Regions from separate parts of the Ruegeria sp. F12 genome, predicted to be linked through region 2. Evidence: riboswitches for the same ligand, from Rfam matches in the RefSeq annotation. Region 2 holds a riboswitch; each other region holds the start of a gene.
The links. A riboswitch is a leader RNA that binds a small molecule or an ion and turns the genes downstream of it on or off. The one in region 2 is predicted to bind cobalamin.
Positions count from the first base shown of each region.

Region 1 (4,955 bases), on a different contig from region 2:
CGACTAGAAGGCGTTCCTGCCCTGAGGGTGTTTGCTACATCGTCCCACTTCAGCTTGAACAAGCGGCTAACTGGAACGGTTACACCCTGTGGCGTTTCCATAAACCTACTACGAAGAACTTCTCCGTGCACAATCCTCTTACAGTTCGAACACACTGACGAATCCCAATCTGAAGGTGGAACTCCAAAAAAGTTTTTAAAGTTACCCACCCCTCGCATCATTCTTGCGTATTCTGAATGCGGATCCTTATCATAAGCGACTGTATGTTCTTCAATCAGATGATTGTGTTTTTCAATATCTGGCAAGTCTCCAATTGCATCCCGCACAGTTACAAAAGGAACACGGCCATTTATTCCATTTTTTCCGCTGTTTTTGGTCCTTGGCGACCAGTGCGTTGGAACAGGCGCTTCCAAATGCGCGCTAATATCTTTTCGAGTTCCAAGCAAGAATACTCTCTTCCGCTCTTGTGGAACACCAAACTCACTAGCATTGAGGATTGTAGGGTCAGAGACGGTATACCCGTCACCACCAAGCTGCTTGATTAGTTCCTCTACCCAACGTCCACCTTCTGCAGAAAGCATGCCAGGAACATTTTCCATCACGAAGTATTTGGGCCTTAAAATATTAACAAATCTCCGAAATTCGAAAACGAGCTTGCTGCGTTCATCGTCAGGATCACGTAGGCCTATCAAACTGAATCCTTGGCACGGAGGGCCGCCAGCAACCACATCAATTCCATTTGGGGCCAGTGCCTCAATTTCGAGATCTGTAAACTCTGCAACGCTTCTTTCAATAAACTCAACTTCTGGAAAATTGCGCGGAAATACTTCTGCACAACTTGCCTCAATGTCGACCGCATGACTAGTATGGATACCAGCCGCTCTGAAGCCCAACGTCAGGCCCCCTACACCAGCAAACAAATCTATTGACGATGGCTTCATAAACTACCACTCCTGCTCGTCTTGCCATCATATGGTATTCGAACAAAGGAGCAACCGATATGTTGCGTCGGAAATGCTAAAACCTATTGCCCTCCTCACAACCCTTTGAGTTCATTGAACACTGCGACCACCTTCATGGCGACAGACCCAATCAGACGAAAAATAATGCGCAGCGTGGGTAGTGTGAACACTGGTCCTGAGATTCGGGTTAGAAAATGGCTGCACCGCCATGGATTTAGATTCCGTATCCATGTCAAATCATTGCCAGGAAAGCCTGATATAGTCCTACCAAAATACAAGTCAGTTGTGTTTGTGCATGGTTGCTTCTGGCACAGACACTCTGGCTGCCGCAAAGCTAGCACTCCCAAGACAAGAGCGGACTTCTGGCAAGAAAAGTTTGAACGCAACCTCGCTAGAGACACTAAGAACCTACAAGAAATTAGAGAACTTGGATGGGCTCCAATCGTCGTATGGGAATGTGAGACGAAATCTGATGAAACGATTGCTGCAGCTTTGATTGATTTGCTAGATAGGCGATCTGAATAAGCTGAGGACGCAAAATACGCGCCAATAATGAATATTGTACACATCTCCATACACAACAAAGATTTCTGTGGCTTAACAAGCTTAATTATAATGGTTTTTTACTGTGCATATCTCTTGCAAATCCGTGTACACCGGTTCGATTCCGGTACTCGCCTCCACTCTCTCTACAAAACAGACTATTCCACTGACGCGCGGCTTGCGTCATTCGGCCCCACGCCCCTGAGGGATGACCTCGTATCCGGGCTCTTCCGGTTCGTCGTCCTCCATCTCGGGCGGAAAACCGGAGGCTGTGATATCTAGACCGGTTGCGTCCTCCAGACGTCGGATGATGTTGGGAGACATTTCACGTTCACCATAGCGGGCAATTCCGTCCTCGAAAATCTGGATCATGACCGGGTTGATCTCCAGCGGTACACCGGCGCGGTCAGCGACGTCCTGAAACAGCCCGATATCCTTTTTCACAAGGTCCATCGTAAAGGAAATGTCGCGTGATCCGTTCAGGATCACCTGGCTTTCGGTCTCATGCACAAAGGAAGTACCTGATGAAATCTTGATCGCCTCATAAGTCGTGTTCAAGTCCATCCCGGCGGCCTTGGCGGTCACGAGCGCTTCGGCGCAGGTAATCAGGTTTGCCGTCGCCAGGTAGTTGGTCAGCACCTTAAGCACCGAGGCCGAGCCCAACTCGCCCGTGTGCAGCACGCGGCGGCCCATCGTGGTCAGAAAGGGTAGGATACGTTCGAACGTCGCGCGGTCGCAGCCCGCGAAGATCGAGATATTGCCCGTCGCCGCCCTATGGCACCCGCCCGAGACGGGGCAGTCGACTGCCGCCCCTCCGCGTTCGATGACCTGCGCACCCAGCCGCTTGACCTCGGCCTCGTCGGTGGTGGACATCTCCATCCAGATCTTGCCGGGGCCGACCTCGGGCAGCATCTCCTGCATCACGGCGTCCGAGGCAGCAGGCGATGGCAGACAGGTGATCACCGCGTCGCAATCGCGCATCAGCTGGGCCGGGCTTTTGGCGGCCTTGGCCCCCTGCGCCACGAAGCCCGCGACCAGATCAGGGTTCAGATCGTGCACCGTCAGGTCGATCCCGTTGCGCAGCAAAGACCCGGACAGTTTGCCGCCCACATTGCCCAGTCCGATAAAGCCCACTCTCATGCGACACGTCTCCCTGTTTGCGCCGTTTCGGTCATGGCAGCACGGGGTTGCGGGCTTCGTCATGCCGCCCAGCGACGCTTACAGGTCGCTTTTCCACCGTTGCTTCACAGATGCTTGCGACTCGCTTGACAAGCCCCTGCCCGGTGCCGCATGTCCGATCCGTTGGTGTCCTCTGCACGAGGATGAAAAGGGAATGCGTCAACGGATCATCCGCCAAACGCAGCCGCCCCCGCGACCGTGACCGGAGAGGGTGCCCAAGCCACTGGCCAAACAGGCCGGGAAGGCGGGACATCCGACAGGGCAATTGCCCTGACATCCGCAAGCCGGGAGACCTGCCAGCACCCGCGATTGAAACCGGACGGGGTGTTCCGGTGTCGGGTCAAATGCGACCCGCTTGAAACCCCGTCCCCCACGATGAGGATTTGGGGGGATGAGAGACATGACCGAGACCGCTCCGGTCGAGCTGCTGGTTTGCACCACCTGCCGCCGCGGCCTACCTGTTGAAGATGACGCAGACCGCCCCGGCACGTTGTTGCACAAGGCGCTGGAACAGGCCGATCTGCCCGAAGGCGTAACGCTGAGAGCCGTCGAGTGCCTGTCGAATTGCGATCAGGGCTGTTCCATCGTTCTGCGCGGCGGACCCGAGCGCTGGACCTTTGTTTATGAGAACCTGAACGAGGTCGATCATGTCGACGTGATCGTCGACGGCGCGACCAAGTATCTGGCCACCGAAGACGGCTTGGTCAAATGGCGCGAGCGCCCCGAACATTTCCGCAAAAACTGCGCCTCGCGCATTCCCCCGATTGGAGCCTGACATGTCCACCCTCGAAAAACTCCCCGTTACTGTGATCACCGGCTTTCTGGGCTCGGGTAAAACCACGCTGGTGCGGCACCTGATGCAGAACCCGCAGGGCAAGCGTCTGGCCGTTGTGGTTAATGAATTCGGCGATGTCGGCGTGGATGGCGATATCCTGAAGTCCTGCGCCATTCCCGATTGCCCGGCGGAAAACATCATGGAACTGGCCAATGGCTGCATTTGCTGCACCGTGGCCGATGATTTCATCCCCACGATCGAGGCGCTGATGGCGCTGGAGCCGCGCCCCGAGCATATCCTGATCGAAACCTCGGGCCTTGCGCTGCCGAAACCGCTTCTGAAAGCGTTCGACTGGCCCGATATCCGATCCAAGATCACCGTTGACGGCGTGATCGCGCTGGCCGACGCCGAGGCCGTTGCCGCCGGTCGCTTTGCCCCGAATGTCGCGGCGGTGGATGCCCAGCGTCTGGCCGACGACTCCATCGACCACGAAACGCCTCTGTCCGAGGTGTTCGAGGATCAGATCTCCTGCGCCGATATCATCCTGCTGACCAAGCCTGATCTGGCCGGCCCCGAAGGTGTCGTCAAAGCCAAAGAGATCATCGCCGCCGAGGCCCCGCGTCCTCTGCCCGTGGTCGAAGTGGCCGAAGGTGTGGTGGACGTGCGCGTCGTGTTGGGTCTTGAGGCCGCCGCCGAGGATGACATGGATGCGCGGCCTTCGCATCATGACGGTCATCACGATCACGAGCATGATGATTTCGAAAGCATCATCGTCGAATTGCCGGATCAAACCGACCCGCTGGATCTGGTTGCAAAGATCGAACGCCTGGCGACCGAGCTGAACATCCTGCGCGTCAAAGGCTATGCCGCTGTTCAGGGCAAGCCAATGCGCCTGCTGGTTCAAGCCGTCGGCGCGCGTGTGCGTCACCAGTATGACCGTCCGTGGGAGCCCGGCGAAGAGCGCCGCTCGCGTCTGGTGGTGATCGCCGAGCATGACGATATCAAAGAGGCTGAAATCCGCGACATCCTCGCGGGCGTCACCGAGGCTGCCGAGTAAACCATGCACGTCGTCTTCCGCGAAAGCCACGGGTTAGAGGAATCCGAAACCCCAACCGATCTGGGCCAGAGCCCGGCGGATTTGGTGGTACTGTCGTTCTCGGACAGCGACCTTGGTGCTTTCGCGGCAGGCTGGCACCGCGGTGGCGGGCCTGACGGTCGGATGCCGACCCTGCGACTGGCCAATCTGACGGCGCTGAAACACCCTCTGTCCGTTGACACCTATGTGGAACAGACGTTGGAGGGCGCTAAAGGCATCCTGATCCGTCTGATCGGCGGAGTGCCCTATTGGTCCTACGGACTGCAGCAGGTTCTATCGCTTGCGCAGACCAAAGGGATTGCTGTGGCCGTGCTGCCCGCCGACGGGCGCGAGGATACGCGACTGGATGAGTATTCCACCCTGCCCGTCTCCACCCTGCGCCGCTTAGCGCACCTGTGTG
Region 1 is NZ_JBQFOV010000002.1:26,899-31,853, forward strand. Features, by position in the region: gene ACR0CA_RS02835 (DNA cytosine methyltransferase) at 1-941, opposite strand, end outside; gene ACR0CA_RS02840 (very short patch repair endonuclease) at 1,077-1,487, shown strand; gene ACR0CA_RS02845 (NAD(P)-dependent oxidoreductase) at 1,689-2,645, opposite strand; cobalamin riboswitch at 2,792-2,999, shown strand; gene ACR0CA_RS02850 (DUF1636 family protein) at 3,085-3,459, shown strand; gene cobW (cobalamin biosynthesis protein CobW) at 3,461-4,516, shown strand; gene cobN (cobaltochelatase subunit CobN) at 4,520-4,955, shown strand, end outside.
Region 1: another riboswitch for cobalamin. It lies ahead of ACR0CA_RS02850 (DUF1636 family protein); the one in region 2 lies ahead of ACR0CA_RS19615 (hypothetical protein).

Region 2 (4,955 bases):
AGCCTTCAATAACATCTGCCACATACGGGTCAGGACGCGCATCGGCAGGGCCTCTGCCATTTGCTGACCGCGCGCGCGTTCGTCGGGGGACACGGTCGGGTCTTCGGCGGCATCCGGCGTGATTTTCACGACCGAGACCCAATGGGTGATCTCGGCCAGATCGCGTAGCACGGCCAGCGGGTCGGCGCCTTCGGCATATTGCGCGCCAAGCTCAGTAAGCGCCCCGGCGGCGTCGCCGCGCAGGATCATGTCCATCAGGTCCAGCACTCGGCCACGGTCGGCTAAACCCAGCATCGCACGCACCTGATCGGCGCTGGTTTCCCCGGCACCGTGTGAAATCGCCTGATCCAGCAGAGAGGTCGCATCCCGCGCCGAGCCTTCAGCCGCGCGGGTGATCAACGCCATCGCGTCCTCGGCGATTTGCGCACCTTCGGCCTCGGCAATGCGGCGCAGCAAGCCGATCATGTCTTCGGGTTCGATCCGGCGCAGGTCGAACCGCTGGCAACGCGACAGAACCGTCACGGGTACTTTGCGAATCTCGGTGGTAGCAAAGATGAATTTCACATGCTCGGGTGGTTCCTCAAGCGTCTTGAGCAGCGCGTTGAAGGCGCTGGTCGACAGCATGTGGACCTCGTCGATGATGTAGATCTTGTAGCGGGCCGAGGCCGCGCGGTAGCGGACGCTGTCGATGATCTCGCGAATATCATTGACGCCGGTGCGGCTGGCGGCGTCCATCTCCATCACGTCCACATGGCGGCCCTCCATAATGGCCACACAATGTTCGCACTGGCCGCAGGGTTCGGTGGTCGGCTTGCCCTCGCCATCGGGGCCGATGCAGTTCATACCCTTGGCGATGATACGGGCCGTGGTGGTTTTGCCGGTGCCGCGAATGCCGGTCATGATAAAGGCTTGCGCAATTCGATCCGCCTCGAACGCGTTTTTCAGCGTGCGTACCATGGCGTCCTGACCGACTAGATCGGCGAAGGTTTCCGGGCGGTATTTGCGGGCAAGAACCTGATAGGCGGGGCTGGGCGTGTCGGTCATATCTGCTCTGTCGGATTCGGAGTCCGATGCAGCGTAGTGACCCCTGCCGCCCACGTCCACAGCAGCAGCGCAGGAAATTCGATTTGCAAGCAAGGACGCAGGCGATACATCATCGGTGCAGATTGATCGGAACGTGCCATGAATAATTTCGCCATCTATTCCCTGCGACTGGGGCCGGGTCGTCTGGGGATATCTCCGCTGCCCGGCGCGGGAGGTGCTTATGCGGCCGATCTGAAGACGGTGCAGGACTGGCGACCGGATCTGGTGATTTCAATGACCACAAGCTCTGAGATGAAAAACCTGGGAGCGGCGGCGTTCGGTGGCGATCTGGAGCGGCACGGGGTCGAATGGGCTCACCTGCCGGTCCAGGATTTTGGTGCGCCGGATGCGCGGATACAGGCCATTTGGTCCAATGTCAGCCAGCGGGCCCGTGCGCTGCTGTCCGGCGGCGGAGGCGTTTTGGTCCATTGTCGGGGCGGCTGCGGGCGATCGGGTATGGTTGCTTTGCGGTTGATGACGGATAGCGGACTGCCCGCAGATACCGCTATGCAGATGCTACGGACAGTACGTCCCTGCGCCGTCGAGACCGAGGCGCAGATGGTCTGGGCCACTTCGGCGGCCCGGACGGGCAGCTGAATTCAGGCTGAAAGCTGGTGTTCGGTCGGCGCGGCTGGCTGGGGCGCCGTGGTAACCACTTCCATCATCGCGCAGGGCGGTGTCGGCAAAAGGCTGGCTGCGTGGGCGGTGAAATCTGCTCCGAACAACATATCCGCATAGCGATCCAGCCGCTCGGCCGGAGTGTCGGCGGCCACACCGCAGAACACCCGGATCTGATCGGGTTGGGCGCGAAACCGGGCCGAGCACCCTTCGGCGCAATGGGTCAAGTCGCTGCTGCCTTCGATCTCGAACGCATCGGTTGTTGCCGGACGGGCCGTGGCCATTGCATCCGTCAGGGCGCGTGCCATTCGGGCCAGTGCCGGGCAGGGGGCGCCGGTTTTTTGGCATACCGTCGCGGTGAATTCGTGGGTCTTGGTCTTCCAGATCATGATGCGCCCTCCGCGCGCTGGACGAGGGGCATGGATCAGGTTTGACAGCGTGCTGACGACCTGTCCCGGACACCCCGCCCGAGTTTCGGTTTTCGTTCGATGGCAGGTCTCCTGACTTGCGGGTCGTGGCTTTGCCGACCTTCCCAGCCTTTCGGCCAGTGGTATCTCGGCATTGCTCACCGCTTACAGTTGCGGGGGCAGTCTCGGCCTTGGTTCGTTCCGGCAATGCCGGGCAGAACCGCACCGTGTTCCCTTTTCATCCTATCCCGAAAAGGGACAAGAACCATCACGCCATCGCTAGCGGTTGAGCGGGCTTCGAGTCAAGCGCCATTGAATACCGGCGCGACGTTGGGTCAATTTCCCCACGGCTTGACTCTGATGACGGAACAGGGCCGACTGCGCGGGTGAACTAAACAGTTTAGAATATGAGGCGCGGGCGATGTTGGACAATACGCATCCTGTTTTGACCGAAGATGTCCAGTTTCCGTCTGGTTCGGCGATGCTGTCGGGGCGCCTCTATCTGCCTGCCTTGCCCCCCAAGACAGTTGTGGTAATCCATGCAGCGACCGGCGTGCCCCGCGACTATTATCAGCATTTTGCCCATTGGCTGGCGGCCGAGCAGGGCATGGCTTGCCTGACCTATGATTATCGGGATTTCGGCCATTCCCTGACCGGCCGATTGCAGGACTCGCAGGTAACCATGGCGGACTGGGCGCTGATCGACATGCCCGCTGCCCGCGCAGAAATGCGCAAACGTTTCCCGGACGCGGAACAATGGAGCATCGGCCATTCCGTTGGTGGAATGCTGGGCCCGGTTCAGCCGGATATCGCGCAGATTGACCGCATGATCTGTGTTTGCTCCGGGCTGGTCACCCTGTCTGATCACCCGTGGCCGTACAAGGCACTGGCGGGGTTGTTCTGGTATGGCCATGCGCCGTTGGTTGTCAAAGCGGCGGGGTATTTGCCGGGCAGGGCTTTGGGCTTTGGGGCTGACCTGCCCGCGCGGGTCTACTGGCAGTGGCGTAAATGGTGCACGGCACCGACGAACTATCTGCCCGATTTGGGCAAGACCCTGCCCGAGGCGCACTGGGCCGAGCAGGGAGTGCCGGTCGATCTGATCGCATTCGACGACGATCAGGTGGTGCCGCCCAAAGCGGTGTGGCGCCTGGCCGAGCTTTATGGCCCGAATGCGCGGCGTAGGTTGTTGTCACTGTCAGATTTTGGGGTGAAAGAGATCGGGCATATCGGCGTGTTCGCCCGTCGCAACGCAGCGGTTTGGCCGCAGCTTATTGCCCAGGATCATGTGGGAGAAAAGTGAGAGGTTGGACATCGACCCAAGCGGGGCTCGTTGTGGCTGCTTCCTTCCGGACCTGACCAGGTTGGCGAGGCGCTCGCCCGCGCCAACCTCTCAGCACGCGATATAGGCAAGTGCGCGGCAAATGACAACCCGTCAGAGCGTCAAATGGATCATCAGAAAACCGGCCTCGTCCTCTCCAGCGATGTTGGGTGCAAATTCGGCGATGTCGTCCAGATGATGCCAGGCCTTGTGGCCTGTACGCAGAACCGCCAACGCCCCGGCCACAGGGGACAGACGGAACGGACGCTCGAACACGGTGCCGGAATGAGGCCCGGCAGTCACGTAGTTTTTGACCAGATCTTGTAGGGGCAGAATCGGCAGCGGAACGCGCGTCGCCCGCCCGGCAAAGGGGAAGTGCCCACCGCCATTTGCGCGGTAATTATTCAACGCCACCACAAAGGTCTGCTCTGCATCCAAGGGTTGGCCTTCGAAACGAATCTCGCGGACGCGGCGGGCCGATGGGTGCAAAAGTGCCCCATCTGCGCCAAACCGAGCGGGCTGGCTAAGGTCGATCCGGTATGTCAGCCCATGCAGGACGTCAAAATTATGCCCTGCGCGGTCCGAGGCCAGCAGATCGCATCGTTGGCCGGGGATCATCCTGCTAAAGACGCCTGCGGACATTTCCAGCCAGTCTTCGATTTGCGAACCGGTGACGGCGACGGCCATCATCTCATCGGGAAAGACGTTCAAGTCCGTCACATGGCGCAGGCAGATTTCCCCGGCCGGGACGTCGGTAAAGAACCGAGGCCCGGCACGCCCGCCGAATTTCGACGGGGACACGGCAGACAGGATTGGGCAGTCCCGATAGTCCGTATCCTTTAGAAAAGGTCGCAACGCGAGGATTTGAGCGGCGGCCACGAAAGCCAAGCCCCGGTCATAGCCGCAAAAGCTGAAATAGCTGTGCATGTGCTGCTGTACCTGTCCCACAGGTTCGGCCACCCGCCGCCGCGTCTCGGCGTGGCCGGTGGCAAGTAGCTGCGTCAGTGCGGCGTCTTCATCTGACGCCTCTGTCGAAACCGAACGCACCTGCGCGTGTCCATGAAATACCTGCCATCGGTCGTCCAGTGATGTGCCGAGGGTCAGGTCGATGACGCCCAGATATGACCCCGCCGCACCGGGCATCACGACGGGGGTGCTGTGCACCAGCCCGCAATCAACGTCGATATAGCCGCTGTATTCTTGTTCAGGGCTGGGAAAAACCATATGGGAATGCCCGCCCGCAATGGCGTCGATCCCGTCGATGGCGGCCAACGGTACCAACGCGTTTTCCATGCCGGGCGTGTCTTGCGCCGGACCGAACCCCGTATGCGCCAGCGCCACAACGATATCGCAGCCCAGTTCGTGCAGTTCAGCGACTTTGCGGCGCGCACAGTCAAGGATGTCGCCGATCTGAACTGCACCTGCCAGCTTGTGCGCCTCCCATTTTGCGGTCTGGGGTGGCAGGACCGAGAATATGCCGATTGCAAGCTCGTACGCGTGCCCTTGGATTTCGACCTGACGCCTGACAA
Region 2 is NZ_JBQFOV010000020.1:48,118-53,072, reverse strand. Features, by position in the region: gene ACR0CA_RS19625 (DNA polymerase III subunit gamma/tau) at 1-1,044, opposite strand, end outside; gene ACR0CA_RS19620 (protein-tyrosine phosphatase family protein) at 1,183-1,680, shown strand; gene ACR0CA_RS19615 (hypothetical protein) at 1,683-2,090, opposite strand; cobalamin riboswitch at 2,175-2,393, opposite strand; gene ACR0CA_RS19610 (alpha/beta hydrolase family protein) at 2,530-3,408, shown strand; RNA gene ffs (signal recognition particle sRNA small type) at 3,403-3,501, opposite strand; gene ACR0CA_RS19600 (bifunctional 2',3'-cyclic-nucleotide 2'-phosphodiesterase/3'-nucleotidase) at 3,541-4,955, opposite strand, start outside.

Region 3 (4,955 bases), on a different contig from region 2:
AACGAGCCTTTCGTCAAAGATGTCATTAGCGGCCACTAATTGCAGCGCCTGGAAAACCGAAACTGGCTATCTCAGCTTGCGGAGGAGCGGCTTCATTGTCCCGGTATTCCGTAACCCTCAGCGATGACGGCCGATCTCTGTTGTATTATTGTTGAATGAGAGAATTGCGATCAGCTTACCCTCTAATTCGCTCTGTTAGCTATGCCGGGCTGGTGATGGCGTGGATGCTCTGATGCTGTCAACTAAGGAAGAAATACCAAAGAATCTGCAAATTTTTGCCGCTTTACCCCTAGAGGCTAAGAAGCTGTTGCAATTCCCCAAGCACATGAAGGCTTGGAATAAAACACATTGGCCGGGGAAGTTTGGATACTTTAGAGGAACGAGCATGGAGAAGGCAGATATGACAAATCCCACTTTAGTTCAGGGAGTGTTATCGAAAAACCTGCTGGGTTATCTCCCAATGGTCTGTTTTATATGCAGCTTTTTTGTGTCTGCCGCTACATTGCAAGCCTCTGAGCTTCCCTCGATCGGTCTTGACAAAAAGATTGGAGCGCCATCCGGTGCCAAATCACTGTGCAAAGACTACTCGTGGGCGTGCGCGAGCGCTCGTAGCTCTGGTCTGTCCGTGGCAAAAGAAAATCAGATCGTTAAAACGATCAACACGCGCGTCAATCGGAGAATCCGAGCAGTTTCGGATCAAAGCCAATATGGGACAAAAGAATACTGGACACTGCCGACGCAAGGGTCAGGAGATTGCGAAGACTTCGCTTTGCAAAAGAAGTTTGAACTTGTGCAGAATGGTTTGGATCCTACGAAGCTACTAATTGCGACTGTCTTGGACACCAATCGCAATGGCCATGCTGTTCTAGTCTATCGCTCGAGTGAAGGCGATTTGGTTCTGGACAATGTTACCAACAGGATCAAAACGTGGAAGGAAACGAGGTATCTTTTCCTACGAATACAGGACCCGATTCACCCTGATCGTTGGGTACAGGTTTTTAGTGGCTAAAAACAATGTGGCGCGCCCTCGAGACGCGCCACAATAATCTTTGGAGCTGCGACTACCGGTTTTTTCGCGGCAACCCAATTTTAGGACACCGCTTCAAACTTTGGTCAAGCTTTCGCAGCGTTGTACAAACGCGGAGTCACCAGACCTGTACTGTTCAAACCGCGCATCGCCTTGGCTGCCGCAAGCACTGCCAGATCAGCAATCGGCTCAATGACGATTACCAGCATATAAGCACCGCCAAAGGATAGAACCGAAGCCATGGTTTCTGCGCCGAAACCCTGGCCGTAGAAGGCCCAGAACCCAACCCATGCGACTACTCCTCCCTGATACGTCGCACTCAGCGCAAGAGCTTGGCCATATTTGAGGTCAACATATGCTGTGCCGGGAGCGATGATGCGGCTGGCCAGTGCTTGTAGCGCAAATAGCGGCACCAGCAGAGTGGTCAGGTTGATGAAGTACTGCGGAAGATCGAACGGGGCAAAAAAAACACCCTGAATCAGGAGACCAGCTGCCAATCCAAAAGCCGCGGGTGCAGCACCGAGAAGCAGAAACAGCGTCGACCCCAGGATGAAGTGGACTTCAGAGACACCAACCGGGAAATGCGGCAGGACTTCGAAGAAAAGGAAAACCCCAACGGTGGCGAGCACCGAGCGCATAGCAAAAGATGCAGGTCCATTCGCACGCAATGTGGAAAACGTTTCTTTCGCTGCGTAAGTAGCCGCACCTGCGGCGGTAACATAGGAAAGCGCGATTTTGGCACCATTCACGATGCCCGGTTCGATATGCATGTTCTTTCTCCCTACCGCCTCACCCGGCGGCTTGTCAGGTTGAATCGACCGTAAGGCCGACAGGTTCAGTCTGGGCATAGCCCGGCGCTTTACGGCAGGTCTCCTGACTCGCGGGTGCTCGCTCCGCCAACCTTCCCGGTTCCATTACGAACCAGTGGTGTCTTGGCATCGCTCTCCGCTCACAGTTGCGGGGGCAGTTACGGAATTGGCGCCATTGAAAACACCGAACCGTATTCCCTTTTAATCCTTTTGGCTTCCGCCATCAGGAACCGAAAACAATTCACCGCTACAATGGCGGCTTCGTTTCTGTCAAATGTCTTTGCGACCTAGTCCGAAGTAGACTCGACCGATGCAGGATTCACGCAACCGGCGACATGGTCCATTAGGTAAACCAAGCGTTACCTGAAACCTCTTGAAGCTCTAGCTGCTAGAGGCTTTAAGACTCGAATTTGATCGCAAAAATGCGATGCAACCACATTACACTTGTGAACCAGGACGAGACTTATGCTGACACGGCGCCATTTCATTCAATCAACCACAGCGCTATTCTCGGCGTCTGCGGCCAGTCCATTGATCGCCAAAACATGGCCAACCTCGTCGCAAAAGACCTATTGGGACAGCCAGGTCACGCCATTTGACTACGATCCAGCGACCTCAAATCCATGGGGCGTTCATGACCGTTTTTTACCACGACGTGTCGTAGCAAATGATGGTTTGGTTCCCGGTGACATCCATGTCGATGCCGTCGCGCGCTATCTTTACCATATCGAGGAAGGCGGCACAGCAATGCGCTATGGCGTAGCGATCGCGCGTGGGAACCTTTACGAGCCCGGTACCTATGCTATCCGGCGCAAGGTCGAATGGCCACATTGGACGCCAACGGCTTCAATGATCGAGCTCAACCCCGAATACGCGGAATTCCGGGATGGCATGGAACCCGGGCCAAGTAATGCTCTCGGCTCTCGAGCCCTTTATCTATACGTTGGGGATCGAGATACTTATCTCAGAATCCACGGTACACCTCAGCCCAGAAGCATCGGTGGTCGCGCAAGTTCTGGATGTGTTAGAATGATCATGGCCCATATCAATGATCTCTACCCACATGTAAAAATCGGCTCGACCGCATACTTATACTCGGCCGAAGATAGCGTCACAGCCCGCTCATAAATTTTGGGCAGCGCAGGTGGATGTCGCTGCCCTCTTTTTTATCAGGCGTCACGCGCAGCGCAGATCGGGGCGCCATTCGTTGCGCGCAGTGGAACCAGCGTCGTCTCGACAGGTCCGCTGTGCTCATACCAAAAGCAGTTATCTTCTGGCATAAGGCGCGCTGTGGCCAGATCTTGCCCCGGTTCTGCCAGCGCAACAACTGAATCCGGCAGGTTACCTGGTTCGAATGCTTTGCTTTTGCCCCCTGTGAACTGGGCTGAGCAACCGGCAGTAATCGAGACTAACGTGATGGTAATTGCGATCCGTTTCTGCATTGACTTGTTCCAAAATTTATTACGTCTTCTGCGACTAAATTGCATCCACGCGACCGGCCCGCAAGAAGGAATGAAGCATCAATATCGCGGGCAACGAACCGGATTGAAAAAAATTGAAAAAGGTATTGAAGCTCTAGTTGCTGTAGGAACTATTTGCAAAGGACCGCAGAGATTCTTGAGGTCTAACTATGTCATCCGATACCCACAACCACGACCATGACCACGAAAATAGACAAGGTCACAACGCGTGCGGCAGTAGCGGGTGTGGTGACATCGCGCCCGCCGGTCCGATTCCCGAAGGTGGCAGAAGCTTTCAGGTCTCTGGCCTCGATTGCGCCGAAGAGGTTGCGATCCTGAACCGGGTTATCGGCCCGAAAGTTGGTGGTGAAGAGCATCTCGCTTTTGATGTCATCAACGGTCGAATGACGCTTCTTGAAAGTGCTGCCAAGCTTTCTGACGAAGATGTCATGCTGCTGGTTGCCAGCACCGGTATGACCGCCAATTCTTGGGATGACGGAAATGCCGCGCAGGATCAGGCGGCGCATATTGCACGTCAGCGGCGGTTCACCGCGCTCAGCGGAGGGTTTTGGGCAGCGGGTTTTGGCTGGCACATTTTCGAAACCGGCATGGGCGGTGCGCTTGGGCTGTTCTCGGGACATGGTGAGGTTCCGATGCCATTAGCCGAGGCAGCTTTGTTCGCAGTCGCGATCTTGTTTGGCGTCTGGCTGGTGGCCCCTAAGGCCTGGTATTCGGCGCGTCGACTTTCGCCGGATATGAACCTTCTGATGGTTGTTGCCGTCGCTGGTGCCATCGCTCTGGGCGAGTTTTTTGAAGCGGCAACTGTAGCATTTTTCTTTTCGCTTTCTCTTTATCTGGAAAGCTGGAGTGTCGGACGGGCTCGCAACGCAGTATCCGCGCTGCTTGATCTGGCCCCCCCGACGGTTCGGCTGGTTCGTGCTGACGGTTCCGAGGCAACGGTCCCGGCGGCGGATGTCTTTGTCGGTGACAGCTTCATCGTTCGGGGTGGGGATCGCATTCCACTTGACGGCGAAGTCATCGAAGGGGCCGGTGCCGTTGACCAGGCTCCAATCACAGGTGAAAGCGCGCTGGTTCCCAAAGAGCTGGGTGATGAGGTCTATGCCGGCACAATCAATGGTGAAGGCACCCTCAAAATTCGTGCGACGAAAACAGCGTCCGATACCGTGCTTGCCAAGATCATCCGGATGGTCGGTGATGCTCATGCTCGCCGTGCGCCGGTTGAGCAGTGGGTTACAAAATTTGCGCGGATCTATACGCCCATCGTTATGGTCGTTGCAGTGGCCATCGCCCTGATCCCACCGCTTGCATTTGGCGCATCGTGGGGCTTCTGGTTTTACAATGCACTTGTTCTTCTGGTTATCGCCTGCCCCTGTGCGCTCGTCATTTCCACACCGGTTTCCATCGTTGCGGCTTTGACCGCTTCGGCCCGGGCTGGGGTTCTGATTAAGGGCGGCGCATATATCGAGGCCCCCGGGCGTACCACCGCACTGGCCATGGACAAGACCGGCACGATCACCATGGGAGAGCCTGAAGTTGCCAATGTGTATCCGCTGGGCGACGCATCCGAGCAGGAGCTGTTGGCGAGCGGTGCCAGCCTCGAGGTTCGGTCTTCACACCCGCTGGCCCGCGCCATTTTGA
Region 3 is NZ_JBQFOV010000014.1:114,445-119,399, reverse strand. Features, by position in the region: gene ACR0CA_RS17345 (MerR family transcriptional regulator) at 1-39, shown strand, start outside; gene ACR0CA_RS17340 (transglutaminase-like cysteine peptidase) at 221-1,009, shown strand; gene ACR0CA_RS17335 (energy-coupling factor ABC transporter permease) at 1,114-1,797, opposite strand; cobalamin riboswitch at 1,874-2,086, opposite strand; gene ACR0CA_RS17330 (L,D-transpeptidase) at 2,302-2,964, shown strand; gene ACR0CA_RS17325 (hypothetical protein) at 3,006-3,278, opposite strand; gene ACR0CA_RS17320 (hypothetical protein) at 3,470-3,673, opposite strand; gene ACR0CA_RS17315 (heavy metal translocating P-type ATPase) at 3,701-4,955, shown strand, end outside.
Region 3: another riboswitch for cobalamin. It lies ahead of ACR0CA_RS17335 (energy-coupling factor ABC transporter permease); the one in region 2 lies ahead of ACR0CA_RS19615 (hypothetical protein).

Region 4 (4,955 bases), on a different contig from region 2:
GGGTGTCTCGCATCAGATGGCCGGGTTGTTGGGGCTGGTGACATCTTACGAGAAGCGCAAGTTCAATCTGGGGTATCGCCGGGCCGAGCTGCTGGCCCCCATGCCCGGCTTTGCCGTAGGCACGGGCCTGCGGGGGCATGAGTTCCACTATTCCTCGATTATTGAACAACCCGACGCGCCCTTGGCCCGCGTGTTTGACGCAGAAGGCGCCGAAGGGCCTCAGACCGGATCGGTGCGCGGCAATGTGACCGGCACGTTCTTTCACCTGATCGCGGAGGCCTCAGTATGAGTGGGTTTGTCTCGTTCATCGGGTCGGGTCCGGGCGATCCGGAGTTGTTGACGCTAAAGGCCGTGGACCGGATGCAAAAGGCGGATGCGGTGCTGTTTGATGACCTCAGCAGCGGGCCGATCTTAACCCATGCGCGCGAGGATGCCGATCTGGTGGGCGTGGGCAAACGGGCGGGCCGCCCCTCGCCCAAGCAGGACCATGTCAGCCGGTTGCTGGTGGAATATGCGCAAACCGGGCAGCGGGTCGTGCGGTTGAAGTCCGGCGATGGCGGCATGTTCGGACGTCTGGAAGAAGAACTGGTCGCCCTGCGCGCGGCTGGGATCGAATACGAGATCATCCCCGGCATCCCCTCGGCCGTGGCGGCAGCGGCGGCGGCTGGCATCCCGCTGACCCGAAGGCTAACCGCGCGGCGAGTACAGTTTGTCACCGGCCATGATGTCAGCGGCAAACTGCCCGAGGACCTCAACCTGCCTGCGCTGGCCGACCCCGATGCGACCACGGTCGTCTTCATGGGCAAGCGCACCTTTCCCCTGCTGGTCGAAACGTTGCACGCCCATGGTCTCCCGCTGGAGACGCCAGCACTAATGGCCGAATCCGTCTCGACCCCCGAACAAAAGCTGCATCTCAGTACTGTAGGCGCGCTGTCCGAGAAACTGGCGGATGAAATCGGCACCGCCCCTGCGCTGATCCTTTATGGCCCGCTGGCAGAGCTTGACGATGTTTGACCTGACCTTGATCGGCATCGGCACCGGAAACCCTGACCACGTGACCTTTCAGGGCGCGCAGGCGATCCGCGCGGCGGACCTGATCCTGATCCCTCGCAAGGGCGAGAACAAGGCCGATCTGGCCGGGCTGCGCGAAGAAATCATTGCGCAGGTCACCGACACGCCGCCGCAGATCGCCTATTTCGACATCCCCAAGCGCCGGTCTGATGACGGGTATCTGCGCGGAGTGGATGAATGGCACGACGCCATCGCCCTGCGCTGGCGCGAGGCAATTGCCGCCCATCCGGGCGTGCAGCATGTTGCGCTGCTGATCTGGGGCGATCCATCGCTCTATGACAGTTCACTGCGGATTGCAGAGCGGCTGGACCCTCAGCCGGAAACGCGGGTGATCCCTGGCATTACAGCGCTGCAGGCGTTGACGGCTGCCCACGTGATTCCGATCAACGATCTGGGTGCCCCCTACATCGTGACCACGGGGCGGCGGATTCGCGACGAAGGGTGGCCGGACGGTGCGTCAAACGTGGCGGTAATGCTGGATGGTGAGTGCTCGTTCCAACATCTTCAGATGGCAGATTATGACATCTGGTGGGGGGCGTACGTGGGCATGAAAGAGGAAATTCTGATCAAGGGGCCCTTGGCTGAGGTTGCGCAGCAGATTCTGGACACCCGTGCAGCTGCGCGCGCCGATCACGGGTGGATCATGGATATCTATCTTCTCAAAAAGTGCGTGAACTGACCAAATTGGTCGCGAATGACGATTGCGCCGCGCGGGGTTTGAAGGCTAGATGAACCTGTCTGGTCCCGTCGTTCACAGCGACGAGCTAAGAGGGAATGTGGTGCGATCCGAGTTGATCAAATCCACAGCCGCCCCCGCGACTGTAAGCGGTGAGCCCTGTTCAACCAGCCACTCCTGAGTTTCAGGGGGAAGGCGAACAGAGGCATCGACCCGCGAGCCAGGAGACCTGCCAGGCACGAATGAAAACACCAACCGTCGGGTGCGACGGTAAAGGAGAACTAAAAATGGCAACTCAAGCAACAACCGCATCGACCTCACGCATTGGTATCCTGCCGGTTATGTTCGCTGTGGTTCTGGGCCTTGGCGTCATCACGCTGACCGGCCACGTTCAGGCCGCGGCCCTGCATGACGCAGCCCACGATGTGCGCCACGCGACCGGCTTCCCCTGCCACTAAACCCATGTTTAGCCGTATCCTGACCAGCGCGTTGTTCGCTGGTGCTGCAGCGGGGCTGATTGCCGCCTTGCTGCAGTTGGTCTTTGTGCAACCTGTGTTGCTGCACGCGGAACTGTATGAATCAGGCGAATTGGTCCATTTCGGCGGTGACGTCGTAAGTGCTCACCCCGAGCTGCCGGGAATGTTCTCGGACCTGTTCCGCGATGCGCTGAGCGTTATTTTCACGATGTTTATCTATACCGGTTATGCGCTGATGATGATTGCGCTGATGTCCGTGGCTGAGGGCAACGGCCACAAGATTGACGGGCGCACCGGCGTTTTGTGGGGGCTTGCGGGGTTCGTTGCCGTGCACCTCGCACCCGGATTCTCGCTCGCGCCAGAAGTGCCCGGCGTGGCAGCAGCCGATGTCGCTGCGCGTCAAATCTGGTGGTTTGCGACCGTCGCAGCAGCAGGTGTTGCCATGTGGCTGATTGCCTTTGGCGGCACCCTGATCAGCTATGTGATCGCAGCCGCCCTGCTGTTGGCCCCACATCTGATCGGCGCGCCCGAGCCGGACGTGTTCACCGGCCCCGTTCCGACCGAGATCGGCGCGCTGTTTGCCGCACGCGCTTTTGGCATCGGACTGGTAGCCTGGGTTCTGGTCGGGGCATTCGCCGGGTACTTCTGGCGATATGAAAGCCAGCGTGCCGAAGCTGCGGCCTGACAAGCACGCTTATGAACACGCCGAGACCAGCTCGGCGTGTTTGCTACTACCATCAAGGAACATAAAATGGCACGCTCACTTGCCCTGTTTGCAATCGGCATAGTTTTTGGCAGTGGTGCAGGATTTGTGGTTGCGGCTGCAAATGGCGTTACTTTCGACGGCCATGACCATGGCGATCCTGCACATCACAGTTCATCTCACGCCGAGGCAGCCGCACACGATCATTCGACTGCCATCAACCTGCCTGCTGGCGCTGATGCTCCGGGGCTTGAGATCGCTCTTACGCCCGATCCTATGGCGGGCTGGAACCTGCATGTCATGCCGCAGAACTTTCGGTTCTCACCACAAAATGCCTCAAAGACCGATGTCGACGGCGAGGGGCATGCACATGTCTACGTAAATGGAGAGAAACTGGCCCGGCTGTACGGTAACTGGATGCATATCGACCATCTGCCGCAGGGCGAGGTCGAAGTCTCGGTCTCTCTGAACGCAAACAGCCACAGCCCGCTGATGGTCGACAACATCCCCGTCAGCGCGGCGGTCACACTACAGGTCGACTAAAGCGCCGGGATACGCGCCCGCAAACACATCCGGAGCCGCCCGCAAGGCCGGGCGTCTTCGATCCAGCCTTTGGGGCTTTCCAGATAGGTCCGGCAGGTCGCCACGATATCATCGGCGTCCGAGGCGACATCGACCCCTGAAAACACATATGTTGCCCCGCCATCGGCCTGCAGCGCGATGGCCACGGGTTCTGCACATCCGCTGAAACAGGCGTGCTGATCGACCGAAACCCGCCCCTCAATCCCCGCGCGGGTCAGGGCGGATTCGACAGCTTTGACCTCGGCTCCGCAATCGCGGGCACCGGCACAGGACGAACATATCAACAGGCGCATCTGATCCAATTCGGAACTCATCGGGTGGCATTTGCCTGTTTCTGAGGGTTTCCAACTGCCGGCGCAATCGGGAAAACGCACAAGATTGTGAGTGCGCCCTGTCCCGCTTTCTGGCATCACTGTCGCAACCCCGAAACAGGAGGCCCAGATGAAAGCCCTTTGGACTGCGATTGCCCTGATAGCGACCCCTGCTTTGTCAGACGAGCCCCTGTCGGGCTGGGCCAGCTACGCAACCGACAAAAGTTACGACGCGTTGGTTGCCGACACCAAGGATGCCATCAAAGCCAATGGTCTGATCGTCGTCACGCAGGCAGGCCCGACCAACGCCGCCGCATCGCGCGGGATCACTATCCCCGGCAATCGGGTCATTGGTGCCTTCAACAACGACTATGCGGTGCGCGTGCTGGAAACATCAGTGAACGCGATGATCGAGGCACCGATCCGCTTTTATGTCACCGAAAACGAGGACGGCACCGCCACCCTATCCTACAAGACTCCCAGCTTTGTCTTCGCGCCCTATGTCTATGAGGGCGGAGACCCCCTGCGCGAGATCGCCGAGGAACTGGATGGCAAGTTTCAGGCTGTGGCTGAAACAGCAGTCAAATAGTCACACTGACGTGATCCGCCTTGCGTCCGGGGCTGTCCTCCGCAATCTGCTGTGAAACAGTTTTTCGGAGCATGACTTATGCAAGACCTCTCGCCCCGCGCAGCGGACCTTCTGGCCCAACGTTTGTACGAGGCCGGATGTCGCCACGCCTTTGGAATGCCCGGTGGTGAGGTTCTGACCCTTGTCGATGCGCTGGAAAAGGCCGGGATCACCTTTCACCTGGCCAAGCATGAAAACGCCGCCGGTTTCATGGCCGAGGCCGTGCATCACCGCGACGGCGCGCCCGCCATTCTGGTCGCCACCCTTGGCCCCGGCGCGATGAACGGGATCAACGTGGTCGCCAATGCTTTGCAAGACCGTGTGCCCATGATCGTTCTGACCGGATGCGTCGATGCCGATGAAGCGCTGACCTACACCCATCAGGTGATGGATCACGCGCAGGTCTATCGCTCGATCACCAAGAGGACGTTTACACTGACCGCCAAAGGCGCAGACATTATTGCCGATAAGGCGGTGACGTTGGCCAATCAGCCGCGCCCCGGTCCGG
Region 4 is NZ_JBQFOV010000002.1:42,038-46,992, forward strand. Features, by position in the region: gene ACR0CA_RS02905 (cobyrinic acid a,c-diamide synthase CobB) at 1-289, shown strand, start outside; gene cobA (uroporphyrinogen-III C-methyltransferase) at 286-1,014, shown strand; gene cobF (precorrin-6A synthase (deacetylating)) at 1,007-1,750, shown strand; cobalamin riboswitch at 1,794-1,998, shown strand; gene ACR0CA_RS02920 (CbtB domain-containing protein) at 2,035-2,205, shown strand; gene ACR0CA_RS02925 (CbtA family protein) at 2,210-2,908, shown strand; gene ACR0CA_RS02930 (hypothetical protein) at 2,975-3,469, shown strand; gene ACR0CA_RS02935 (DUF1636 family protein) at 3,466-3,822, opposite strand; gene ACR0CA_RS02940 (DUF302 domain-containing protein) at 3,950-4,408, shown strand; gene ACR0CA_RS02945 (thiamine pyrophosphate-binding protein) at 4,487-4,955, shown strand, end outside.
Region 4: another riboswitch for cobalamin. It lies ahead of ACR0CA_RS02920 (CbtB domain-containing protein); the one in region 2 lies ahead of ACR0CA_RS19615 (hypothetical protein).